DNA from 2 places in the Rhizobium sp. FG96 genome. Region 1 is predicted to be linked to the other one. Evidence: riboswitches for the same ligand, from Rfam matches in the RefSeq annotation. Region 1 holds a riboswitch; the other holds the start of a gene.
The links. A riboswitch is a leader RNA that binds a small molecule or an ion and turns the genes downstream of it on or off. The one in region 1 is predicted to bind cobalamin.
Positions count from the first base shown of each region.

Region 1 (5,881 bases):
AAATATTCGTCGGTCAAAGAAAACTCATTTTGCTGGTATTCGATACCGAGTATCGGATGCCGATTTTCAGTCCGACGATACATCCTGCTGCTTGATGCGCTGAGGCAGATGACCGGGGATTTAAGAAAATGATCCCTGTAGGCCTTTGAATTCACGAACGATTTGAACAGGTTTCCGTGCAGATCGCCAAAATTGTCTGGCGCGCCGAATGTGGGCCGATCCTTATTGTGGTTTGGCAGCACGACGCTGAAATCATAGTCACGGATGTAGGAGGACAGGTTATTTCCAACAATGCCGTCGATGCGCGCATTCGTGGCGCGATCGATGATTGTCGTTTTCAGGATCTCGATGACGGGGAAGGCGTCAGATTGGCCTCGAACATTGGTCGCAAGCTCCACAGAGACTATGTCGAGGGCGACGGAATAGCGGTCACCCGTAGGATTGTCCCAAGGGGCCAAAGCGTTGAAGCGGTTGTCGATCATCTTCAATGTGTTGCGAAGATTTTCCTGACGGCCCGCTCCCCTGGCGAGGTTGGCGAAGTTTGTCGTGATGCGCGTGTTCACTGCCGGAACGTAGTTCTCATCGAAGGGAATACTCTTGAGAGCGAAATGAAAGCCCGTGTCCTGCACCTCATCTTTCTGTACATCCGAATTGAAAGCGGGGTCGCTTCGTTTCTCCTTTATCGCTCTCATCGCTTTTCTCGCCCTCTACTCATAAGTGCTGCAGAAATCTACTGCTGATTTGTGCCTCCTTATGTCTGAGCTTTTGAGAGAGAAAAATTGATTTGATTTCACACAATCATGAGCGGCTCTCATGCTTTGGAATGCAGGCTTTCTCACGAACGGCGCGACGTCGTGAGAAAGCCTGCGATGAAATCGATGGCCTCGTCCCCACATCTCAGTCCGAGATGAATGCTCTTGTGGATCCCGGCCTGTCCGATCCGCACTGGACGGACTCCAAGCGTTGCTGCCTCCTGACGCACCAGCCAGTCTGGAATAGCGCTGACGCCGCGGCCGGCCGCCACGAGCTGAAGCATCATTTCCGTGGTCTCGACATTGCGATGGTGGCGCGGGCTGCAATTGGCCGGCACCAGAAACTGCGTGAATACATCCAGCCGCTGCGGTGGCACCGGGTAGGTCAGGAGCGTTTCATGGGTGAGATCCGTCGGATCGGCACAGTCCCTGTTCGCAAGCGGGTGGGAGCTTGGAACTGCGAGCACGAGCTCATAATCAAACACCGGCACATAAAGAATGCCCGGCGCCTCGATTGGATCTGGAGTGATCAGGATGTCGATCTCATGGCCCGTCAGCGCCGACATACCGCCAGATGCGAATGAAGTCGTCAGCTCGAGGTCCACCTGCGGCCAGTCCATAAGGTAGGGTTTTGTCACACTCATGAGCCATTGATGGCAGGGATGACATTCCATGCCGATTTTCAAAGAGCCCCGCTGCCCCTGACGATAGTCCATCAGCACATTTTCAGCTCTCTCGATCTGGGGCAGGACACGCTGCGCCACCGAAACAACGTAGCGCCCAGCCTGTGTGAGACGCAGATTGCGGCCGTCCTTCTCCCACATCGCCACGCCATAGCGGTCTTCCAGCTTTCGGATCATATGGCTGAGCGCGGACTGGGTCACGTTGAGCCGTTCCGCGGCTGCGGTCAGACTTCCCAGGCGATCCACTTCGCGCAGGATCGATAAATGCTGACGGTCAAGCATGAGCGTGTCCGTTCTCGCTGCTGGAAGCTGCTGTAGCGAGGGCTCTCTCGGCAATGGAAATTGGCCGGCTGTCTTCGCCGACCGCCACCATGTTGAAGCATCCAGTGGCGGTAATGGATCTTTCGCCCGTCAGCAGATTTTCCGACCACAGCTTTGTCTCAACCCGCATCGAGCTGTGACCAACACGTTCGATACGAGCCTCCGCCTCGACGATCTCCCCGATCTCAATGGGTCTCGCAAAGTCGACACGCTCGGATGACGCCAGGACCACCAGCTTGCCGGAGTAGCGCGACGCTTCCACGAAGGCGGCTTTTGTCATGAAGGAGATGGCCTCGCCACCGAACATCCGCCCGACACTGTTTGCCTGATCCGGGAATACGATATCCACCATCCTGACACCCGCCATCGAGAGCGGCGTCACCATGGGCAGAAGTTCCGGTAAGGAAAAATCCCGAGCATTCTCTCCGTCGGGAATGGCCACCATATGAAAGATCCCGCGAGTGCAGGCATGTCGTTGATGCCCAACGACGGTCTCCGCGAACATCTCGACCTCGACCGTCAGAGATCTTCGCCCAGCTCTGACCGGTGTCGCCGAGAATTCAACGATGTGGCCGACACGCGCCGGCTGCTTGAAATCGATGCGCTCGCAGGAGGCTGTCACAAAGGGAACACGTCCGAAGCGGGTAGCTGCGATGAACGCGACGCGATCCATGAGTGCAAGACCAGCTCCGCCAAATAGCGTACCGTGATGGTTTGTATCTCCGGGAAAAACGATGTCTATGAGACTGGTCGCCAGAGCTTGCTGGCCGGTTGATTTGATAGTCCGTGTCATCCGCAATTCCATCAGGTTGTGACGGGGCGGACGCATGACGCAAGGCGAACGACACGGCATGCCGATCGCTGAAAGCGGCACACCGGGACACCCCGCCCGTGGACGTTATCTATCGCGGCAGGTCTCCTGGCTTGCGGGTCATCGCTGACGTTCGTCTTCCCGAGGGCTTCCTCAGTGACATATTGAACGTCAACTCTCCGCCTACAGTTGCGGGGGCAGCTCCGGTATGGGCGATTGTCTCGCCGCCACCGAATTCCCTCTTAGCTCCGGATTTCGACATCCGCAGAACCACGATTGGCGCACTATGTCTTGGCAAGCGTATAGCCGTCAACCATATAACGACATCTTTATATGGCATGATCCACGCTCGCGTGATCCCAAAGCAATCGAACGCGATTCTGTCTTCATGACAGAGTCGAACAGACGACCCTTCACTTCTAAAAACGACAGACGCCTTGAAGGGAATCGAACCGGCGGCAGGTTAATAAGACAACTAAAGTATCTGGAAGGAAATGCTTCTTGGATAACGCATATTTATGGAACATCGAGCCCGATGACCGAGTGAATATTGAGCGTGAGGATACCTACATCTGTTCTATGATCTGCCGGAAGATCGGCGGCCACCAGCATCCCGGCGGAAAGCGCTCGCTGAGCCGGACGATCACCGTGCGGTCTTTCGGCGACACATAGATATGCTGTCCCAGGGCACCCATCGCAAAGAAATCATCAATGTCGCCGTGCTGGTAGCCCCACCAGAAATGCTTGTAGAATACCTTGCCCGAAGCGAATACGCGCCCCCAAGGCTTGCCGTTATAGTAGCGAAACCAGTCAGGGTCGCGTCGCGCCCCTGTGGCGCCTGTACTCGAGGCCACCCAGTCTGCCGGCACCACTTGGCGCCCGCCCACCATGCCGCCATCGAGGAACATCTGGCCGAATTTGGCGAGGTCCACCGCCGTCGCATTCAGGCCGCTCTCCATATGAGCAAAGCCCGCAGCCGTGCTATCGACCGTCAGGCTGGCTCGATTTTCTGCGCCGATCGGCTGCCATAGCTTGCGCTCGAAATAGCGCTGTAGTGGCTCGCCGGTTGCCTTTTCCAGCATCATGCCGACGATCATCAGGTGGTAGTCGTTATAATGAAAATAGGCGCCGACCGGATCGCTCACCGGCGCCCGCAGGGCCGCTGCTCGGCAGTCGGGAGAAAGATAGACGATCGCATCGTCCGACCAAGGCATCACCCCCTCGACGAAGCGCAGGCCACTGCGCATCTCGAGCAGGTGCCGCAAGGTCAGCGCACCCGCCGGCGATCCCGAAAGTGCCGGCAGCAGGGCCCCGACCGTCTCGTCGAGCCCAGCAAACAAACCCTCAGAAATGGCGCAACCCACCAATGCCGAAGTAAACGACTTGGTTACCGAGAAGCAGCGGTTGACGGTCTCGCGCGCGCCACCATTGCCGTAAAACTCGTATACAATGCTGCCGTCGCGGACAGCCACAAGCGCCGTGGTGCCGGTATCGACGAGCAGGCTCTCCAGAGCCGTTTCGTGGGTGCCTTTCGGGCCAAGTGTCGTGATCGCGCCGAATGTGACGTCCTTGTCGGACCGCGGCAGAGGAAGTGGCTTTTCGGCGGCTGCCAGCGCAACGCTGGGCAGGAGGAGGTGGTCATGATTGGACACCCCGCGCAGCCTGAGGAAGCGGCCAAGCCGCGTCGACATGAGGATGCCTTCCCCGTTCACCGCGTTCTCTCCATTCAACAAGCCGAGCACCAAGTCGCACTGCGCTTTCGGTTGATCTTGGCTGTCTTGTTTCTCTTGTCTCGTTGCCAGGCAGATAAGGATAGCTTGGCACGAGATGCTTGTCTTATGATTTTGGAGCTTCTTCGTGAGATAAGGAAGCGCCGGAGAGGACGGCCATCCTTCTCCGGCGATGGGGGACGGATCGTGGAAATGCAGGCCGCCATTCTGACGAATGCCGGGCCGAGCTAGAGTATGATCGCCCCCATCTTTTCCAATCGTCCTGAACGGATACCCGAGCTTTGAGGCTCGGATGACAAGCATGGGAGATGAGAAAAGATGACGGATATTACCATCGGCGCGGACATCTCGAAAGACCATGTCGATCTGCATATGTTGCCGGAGGGCCGAACGTTGAAGGTTGCCAATGACCGCAAGGGATTTGCAGCTATTCTCAAATGGATCGGCTCGAAGGCCGTGCAACGCATCGTCTACGAACCGACCGGTCCCTACCACAAAGCCTTCGAGCGGTTCATGGTCGTGCAGGGACTGCCGCTCTCCAAGGTCAATCCCCGCCTTGCCCGGCGTTTCTGCGAAGCCACCGGTCGTCTGGCCAAGACGGACAGGATCGACGCCTGTCTACTGGTCCGTTACGGTGCACTTCTGGAGACGCGCATCCTTCAGGCCAACACGCAAGTCCTCAATGACTTGAAAGAGCTGCATACGGCAAGACTGGCCCTCATCAAGGACAGGACAGCCGCGAAGAACAGGGCCAAGACCCTTTCCAGTCCGCTCCTGAAGAAACACAATGTAGACAGGCTCAGGCAGATCGAACACCAGATCACGGCCATCGACGGTGCCATCACGGCTCTGATTGCAAAGGACCCGTCCCTCAAGGCCAGGTTCGATATCCTCGTTTCGATCCCAGGTGTGTCGCAGATCACAGGCTTTACGCTTCTCATCGACATGCCCGAACTGGGCCAGATCGACGAGAAGGCCGCAGCCGCGCTCGCAGGTCTTGCCCCGATGAACCGGCAGTCAGGACGATGGACCGGGCGCGCTTTCATTACCGGCGGAAGGGCCATCGTCCGCAAAGCGCTCTACATGCCGGCTCTCGTCGCATCCCGCTTCAACGAAGACCTCAAGGCCAAATACGACCAACTCAAAGCCGCAGGAAAGCCGCCCAAGGTCGCCATAACAGCCATCATGCGAAAGCTCATCGTCCTGGCGAACGCTCTGCTCCGCAAAAACCAGAAATGGACCCCAAAACACCCTTGATCAAAACGGATACTCTAGCTGTGAACCTAAATCAGCCCTCCGGGCTTCAAGCCGGCCGCTACACTACACGCTGGCCCTTAGAGCCGTGGTGCCCCATGCGCACGATCAGGTGCAAGACCCGTGCGTTGTCGATGTGCCAAATACGACATCGTGCATGATCCGCCCAGGCGACAACGTGAATACGCCGGCTATCAACAGAGCCCCAGCGAATAGAAAAAGCATCGCCTTTTGATGTTTTTTCACGCGGTGGCTGCGGGCATGCAGAACCGCAAGCGGCAGAACCACAAGCGTTAGGATTGAAAGACCGTGAATTATACTGAATGGACC
Region 1 covers NZ_JBMDIL010000020.1:5,178-11,058, forward strand. Annotated here, with positions in the region: gene ACODR6_RS29490 (DUF1852 domain-containing protein) at 1-692, opposite strand, end outside; gene ACODR6_RS29495 (LysR family transcriptional regulator) at 836-1,717, opposite strand; gene ACODR6_RS29500 (acyl-CoA thioesterase) at 1,710-2,549, opposite strand; cobalamin riboswitch at 2,649-2,857, opposite strand; gene ACODR6_RS29505 (serine hydrolase domain-containing protein) at 3,134-4,669, opposite strand; gene ACODR6_RS29510 (IS110 family transposase) at 4,616-5,554, shown strand; gene ACODR6_RS29515 (DUF2306 domain-containing protein) at 5,660-5,881, opposite strand, start outside.

Region 2 (5,881 bases), on a different contig from region 1:
GGACGTTCGGACTTCCCGAACCAGGTCAACAACGTTCTCTGCTTCCCCTTCATCTTCCGCGGCGCGCTGGATTGCGGCGCCGAGGAGATCAACGAAGCGATGAAGATGGCAGCCGTCCGCGCCATCGCCGGCCTCGCCCGCGAGGAGCCGTCGGATGTCGCCGCCCGCGCCTATTCCGGCGAGACGCCGGTCTTCGGGCCGAACTACCTGATCCCGTCGCCCTTCGATCCGCGCCTCATCCTGCGCATCGCGCCCGCCGTCGCCAAGGCTGCGGCCGAAAGCGGCGTCGCGCGCCGTCCGATCACCGATTTCGACGCCTATCTCGACCAGCTGAACCGCTTCGTCTTCCGCTCCGGCTTCGTCATGAAGCCGATCTTCACCGCCGCCAAGGCTGCCGAGAAAAAGCGGGTCATCTTCTCGGAAGGTGAAGACGAGCGCGTGCTGCGCGCCGCCCAGGTGCTGATCGAAGAAGGCATTGCCGAACCGATCCTGATCGGCCGTCCGCAGGTCATCGAGACCCGTCTGCAGCGCTACGGTCTGCGTATCCGTCCGCTCGCCGATTTCGCCGTCATCAACCCGGAAGACGATCCGCGCTTCCGCGAATATGTCGATCTCTATCTGTCGCTGGTCGGCCGCCGCGGCGTCATTCCGGAAGCGGCGCGCACCATCGTGCGTACCAACACCACCGTCATCGGTGCGCTGGCGCTTCGCCGCGGCGAGGCCGATGCGCTGATCTGCGGTCTTGAGGGACGCTACGAGAAGCATCTGCGCGACGTTCGCCAGATCATCGGCAAGCGCAAGGATGTCCGTGATTTCTCGGCGCTCAGCCTGCTGATCTCGCAGCGCGGCGCGACGTTCTTCACCGACACCTACGTGACGTTCAATCCGAGCGCCGAAGAAGTGGCGGAATCGGCGGTTCTTGCCGCCGAGGAAATCAAGCGCTTCGGCATCACGCCGCGCGCCGCCCTCGTCTCGCATTCCAACTTCGGCTCGCGCGAAAGCGAAAGCGCCACCAAGATGCGCGGCGCCCTGCAGCTGATCCGCGATGCAGCGCCTGATCTCGAAGTCGATGGCGAAATGCATGGCGAAAGCGCGATTGCCGACGAGATCCGCAAGCGCGTCATGCCCTCCACGACGCTGCACGGCGAAGCCAATCTTCTGGTCTTCCCGAACCTCGATGCGGCCAACATCACGCTCGGCGTCGTCAAGTCGATGACAGACGGCCTGCATGTCGGCCCGATCCTGCTCGGCACGGCGCTCCCGGCTCATATCCTGGCACCGTCGGTCACCTCGCGCGGCGTCGTCAACATGGCGGCTCTCGCCGTCGTCGAGGCACAGCAGCCGGCGTGAATTTGCGGTCGATCGGAAAAATGCGTTAGAATTCCTTCGTTAGCTTGTTAACGGAAGGCAGCTAGACAGGATGGATGCGGCAAATGCCCTGCCGCTTCCGGTTTGACTATGCTGCGGGATGATACCGTGAAACGCCGAAGCCTGACCCTTGCCGTTTTCCTTGCGGCTGCCGCGCCCGCGGCGGCGCAGACGAGTGCGATCTGCGAGGATCTGCGCGGCCGCCTTGCCGACCTGCCGCAGGTGATCGGTAACGGCCCGGAAATCCGCCAATATGCGAGCGCCATAGCCGAGCAGAATCTCGAGCTCCGCAAGCTGCGCAACGACCTGCGCAGCAACGGCTGCAGCGTCGACAGCATGGTCGTCATCGGCGGCGAGAATGCCGGCTACTGCAGCGACCTGCAGGAATCCGAAGCGCGGATGATCGACAACATCCACTACCTCCAGGACCGCCGCAACCAGCTACGCGAATCCGGCGGCAGCGATATCAACGAACGCCGCCAACTGATGGCCGCCCTCGACGACAACGGCTGCAACGACGATCCGGGCTATCAACCGGACGAGCGCGCCTACGAGCCGGCGCCAAGCACCGAAGAACAGGCGATGCGCGGCGATACCTTCATCCCGCTCGGCAACGGCGAGGAAGGCAACACGCAATATGGCGTGCCGCGCGGCGAGATGATGTCGCATGTCAGCACCATGTGCGTGCGCACCTGCGACGGCGGCTTCTTCCCGATCAGCACCAACGCCACCTCGATCGATTTCGGCCGCGATGCCTCGACCTGCTCGAAAATGTGCCCCGGCATCGAGACCGAGCTCTTCTATCAGGACGTTTCGAACACCGACGCCGCCAACATGATCTCGGCCGCAACGGGCGCCCGTTACAGCGCGATGCCGAACGCCTTCGCCTACAAGAACCGCGCTCCCGGCGAAAAGTCGTCCTGCACCTGCAATCTGACCGCCTATTACGAGCAAATGCGAAAGAACCAGACCGTCAGCGAACCGCCGCCGAAGGGCTCGATCACGACGATCACCACCAAGCCTGCAGCCACGGCATCTCAAACGCCGGCTGCACCGCAGCCACAGATCCCGGACCGGCCCTATGAGCCGCAGAATAGCAAGGTCCGCCAGGTCGGCCCGCAATTCCTCGCAGGCGACCAGGGCAGCATCGATCTGAAGAACCCGGCAACATCAGGCCCACAGCCGCAGCAGCAACAGCAGAACTAACCGGCATGGGCTGAACGTCGACCGGTCCTAGCGGCGGCCCCAGCCATCGCGGAAGACCAGCTCCTCGAGCGGCAGCCGTTGCCTCCAGCCTTTGACGGCGAGTTCCGGCTCCCGGTAGAGCTCGTCGACATAGCCGACGCAAAGCCAGGCAACGATCTCGATATGCGCGGGCACGCCGAGGATCTCCTTGAGCTCGCTTTCACGGAAGATGCTGACCCAGCCGACGCCGACGCCTTCGGCCCGCGCCGCAAGCCACAGGTTCTGCACGGCGCAGACGGTCGAATAGCTGTCCATCCGCGGATTATGCGTACGCCCCAGCACCACCTCGCCGCTGCGCGTCGGATCGCAGGTGATGCAGACACCGAGCGGTGCCTTGAGGATGCCTTCGAGCTTCAGCGACCGGTAGGTCGCCTGCCGCTCGCCATCGAACATCCCGGCCGCCTCATGGTTGGCCAGATCGAACGCCTCCCACACCCGCCGCCTCACAGCGGCATCGTCGACAACGATAAAATTCCACGGCTGCATGAAGCCGACCGAGGGCGCGTGATGCGCGGCCGAAAGCAGCCGCATCAACACATCCTCGGGCACCGGATCCGGCAGGAACTGGTCGCGCACATCGCGCCTGGTCATGATCGCCCGGTAGACGGCATCGCGCTCGTCACCGGAAAAAGCGGATGCGCGCTGCAGCGCATCCCCGCTCAAGGGTCGCATCGTCAAATCCCCAACAACGCAACCGACCCGCCGTCCGCGCGGGATCAGTCTATGATGCCAGGCCGGTCTTCTGACTTGGCGTCATCCGCCCGCCGCAGCCTTCCCGGTCTTGACCAGTGGCATGATGCGGCAGGCGTCAGCCTTACAGCGTTGGGCACGTTCCGGTCTCTCACCGGATTCCCGATTCTCCCGCCAATGGCGGGCACCTGACGAAAACCCTCTTGCCCGTTTTACCGGCGCGCTTCAAGTGGCCGGGAAATAGCGCACATAGGCAAACTCATCACCATCCGGTGACCAGCAGGGAACATTGATCGTGCCCTGCCCGCCGAACAGTTCGAACAGCGTCGTCAGGTTGCCGCCATCCATGTCCATCAGCCGCAGCCTAACATGCAGGTCGCGCGGGTGGTCGAAAACATCAGGATCGTAGGAGAGGATCAGCACCCGGTCGTTGGTTGGCGACGGATGGGCAAACCAGTTGCCGTAATTGTCATGCGTGACCTGCTCCAGCCCGGTTCCATCGGGGTGAACGCGCCAGATCTGCATCAGCCCGGTCCGGCTGGAATTGAAATAGATCCACTGCCCGTCGAAGGAATAATCCGGCCCGTCATTGCGGCCTTCGCCATGCGTCAGCCGACGCTCGGTGCCGCCGTCGACCGCTATCGTATAGATGTCGAAGACGTCGTCGCGGATACCGCAATAGGCCAATTCCTTGCCGTCGGGCGACCAGCCGTGCCAGTAGGACGGAAGATTGGTGGTCACCTGCTTCGGCGCCCCACCTTCCGCTGGAAGCGTATAGATGCAGGATTTTCCGTATTCCGTCTTATCGGAAATCACATACCGCTTTCCATCGGGCGAAATGCCGTGATCGTTGTTGCAGGCGGCGGCAAAGCCGGTATCGACCTGCTTCAGCCCGCCCTCACCATCCGGTGACAAGCGATAGAGCAGCCCATCGCCGTTCAGCAGCAGATAGCGCCCGTCAGGCGAAAAGTTCGGTGCCTCGATCAGCTGCTCCGTCTGGAAAACCACCCGGCTCTTGGCCGTACGGATATTGTAGATCTCGACCGAACTGCGCATGCATGCCTCCCGCATTGTGCGGCGGTCCGGCTATCCGCCGTTCCGCTTCATTCTGATTTGCATGCGGTTTGTGCCATGCATCTGTGTCTCGATAAAGTCGCATCGCTTCAAAAGCGAACTGAGGTTCGGAGCGCCGAAATGCTGCGCCCTGAAGTCGGGATAGACCTGCCGCAGCAAGGTGCCAAGCTCGGCAATATCGAGCCAGCCTTCCTCCCTCAGCTTCGCCGTCTGCAGCGCCTGCGCGATATAGGGCCGGATGCTCGGTGACGGCTGCAGCGCCACGACCTTGGCCAGCGCCGGAAGGCTCGCAGGCGCCTCCGCGAGCCGCAACTCGAAGAAATCATCGAACGACTCGCGCAGCAGCCTGGAAGCATTCGGCGCACCAAGCCCGATCGCCTGCTTGCCGCGCATCCGGATGCGCGTCGCCAGATGGCCGAGGTCACGATCACTGCTGGCGATGCAGAAGAGATCGATTGCCGAAGCTCCTAGATATTCCATCGCATCGACGGCAAGCAGGATATCCGCACCGTCCTTGCCCGACTGGGAGCTGACCGCCGTCTGCAGGCTGAGCGCATGCTTTCCGGCAGCAGCGATCCACGGCTGCGCAGCCTCGCGCGTGAAGTCGCCATAGGCACGCCGCTCGATCAGACGTCCGTAGCCGGAGGCGATGTCGATGATCTCGCCCGCCGAGCGCGCCGGCAGGTTTTCGGTATCGATGAAGACGGCGACTTTCGTATCACGCACGATCAGGACCTCCCGCGTTTGCTTCGATAGAAACGCGGGAAGGTGCGGAAGTCAGCAGCTTTCGGTTGATCGGGTTAACGATCGCTAACTGCGATCCCTAAACCGGTTGGTAATCGGGTAGCGGCGATCACGGCCGAAATTCTTCTTGGTGATCTTCACGCCGGGCGCCGACTGGCGGCGCTTGTATTCGGCGAGATAGAGCAGATGCTCGACGCGGTGGACGGTCGCCACGTCATGGCCGCGCGCGACAATCTCGTCGACGCCCATTTCCTTCTCGACGAGGCATTCGAGAATGTCGTCGAGAACAGTATAAGGCGGCAGCGAATCCTGGTCCTTCTGGTCCGGGCGAAGCTCGGCTGACGGTGCCTTGTCGATGATATTCTGCGGAATGACGACGCCAGATGGCCCCAGCGCATCCGGCGGCACATGTTCGTTGCGCCAGCGCGAGATCGCATAGACCTGCATCTTGTAGAGGTCCTTGATCGGATTGAAGCCGCCGTTCATGTCGCCGTAGAGCGTGGCGTAACCGACCGACATTTCCGACTTGTTGCCCGTCGTCACCACCATCGAGCCGAACTTGTTGGAGATCGCCATCAGGATGACGCCGCGGGCGCGACTCTGCAGGTTTTCCTCGGTGATGCCGCTATCGGTGCCTTCGAAGAGGTCCGACAGCGCCGAAGTGAAGCCCTTCACCGGCTCCTCGATGGGCACGATATCGTAGCGGCAGCCGAGCGCCCTGGCGCAATCGGCGGCGTCCTTCAGCGAATCCTCCGATGTG
Region 2 covers NZ_JBMDIL010000019.1:80,482-86,362, reverse strand. Annotated here, with positions in the region: gene ACODR6_RS29255 (NADP-dependent malic enzyme) at 1-1,350, shown strand, start outside; gene ACODR6_RS29250 (DUF2865 domain-containing protein) at 1,477-2,574, shown strand; gene bluB (5,6-dimethylbenzimidazole synthase) at 2,602-3,285, opposite strand; cobalamin riboswitch at 3,329-3,510, opposite strand; gene ACODR6_RS29240 (TolB family protein) at 3,529-4,359, opposite strand; gene ACODR6_RS29235 (NYN domain-containing protein) at 4,390-5,103, opposite strand; gene ACODR6_RS29230 (NAD+ synthase) at 5,188-5,881, opposite strand, start outside.
Region 2: another riboswitch for cobalamin. It lies ahead of bluB (5,6-dimethylbenzimidazole synthase); the one in region 1 lies ahead of ACODR6_RS29500 (acyl-CoA thioesterase).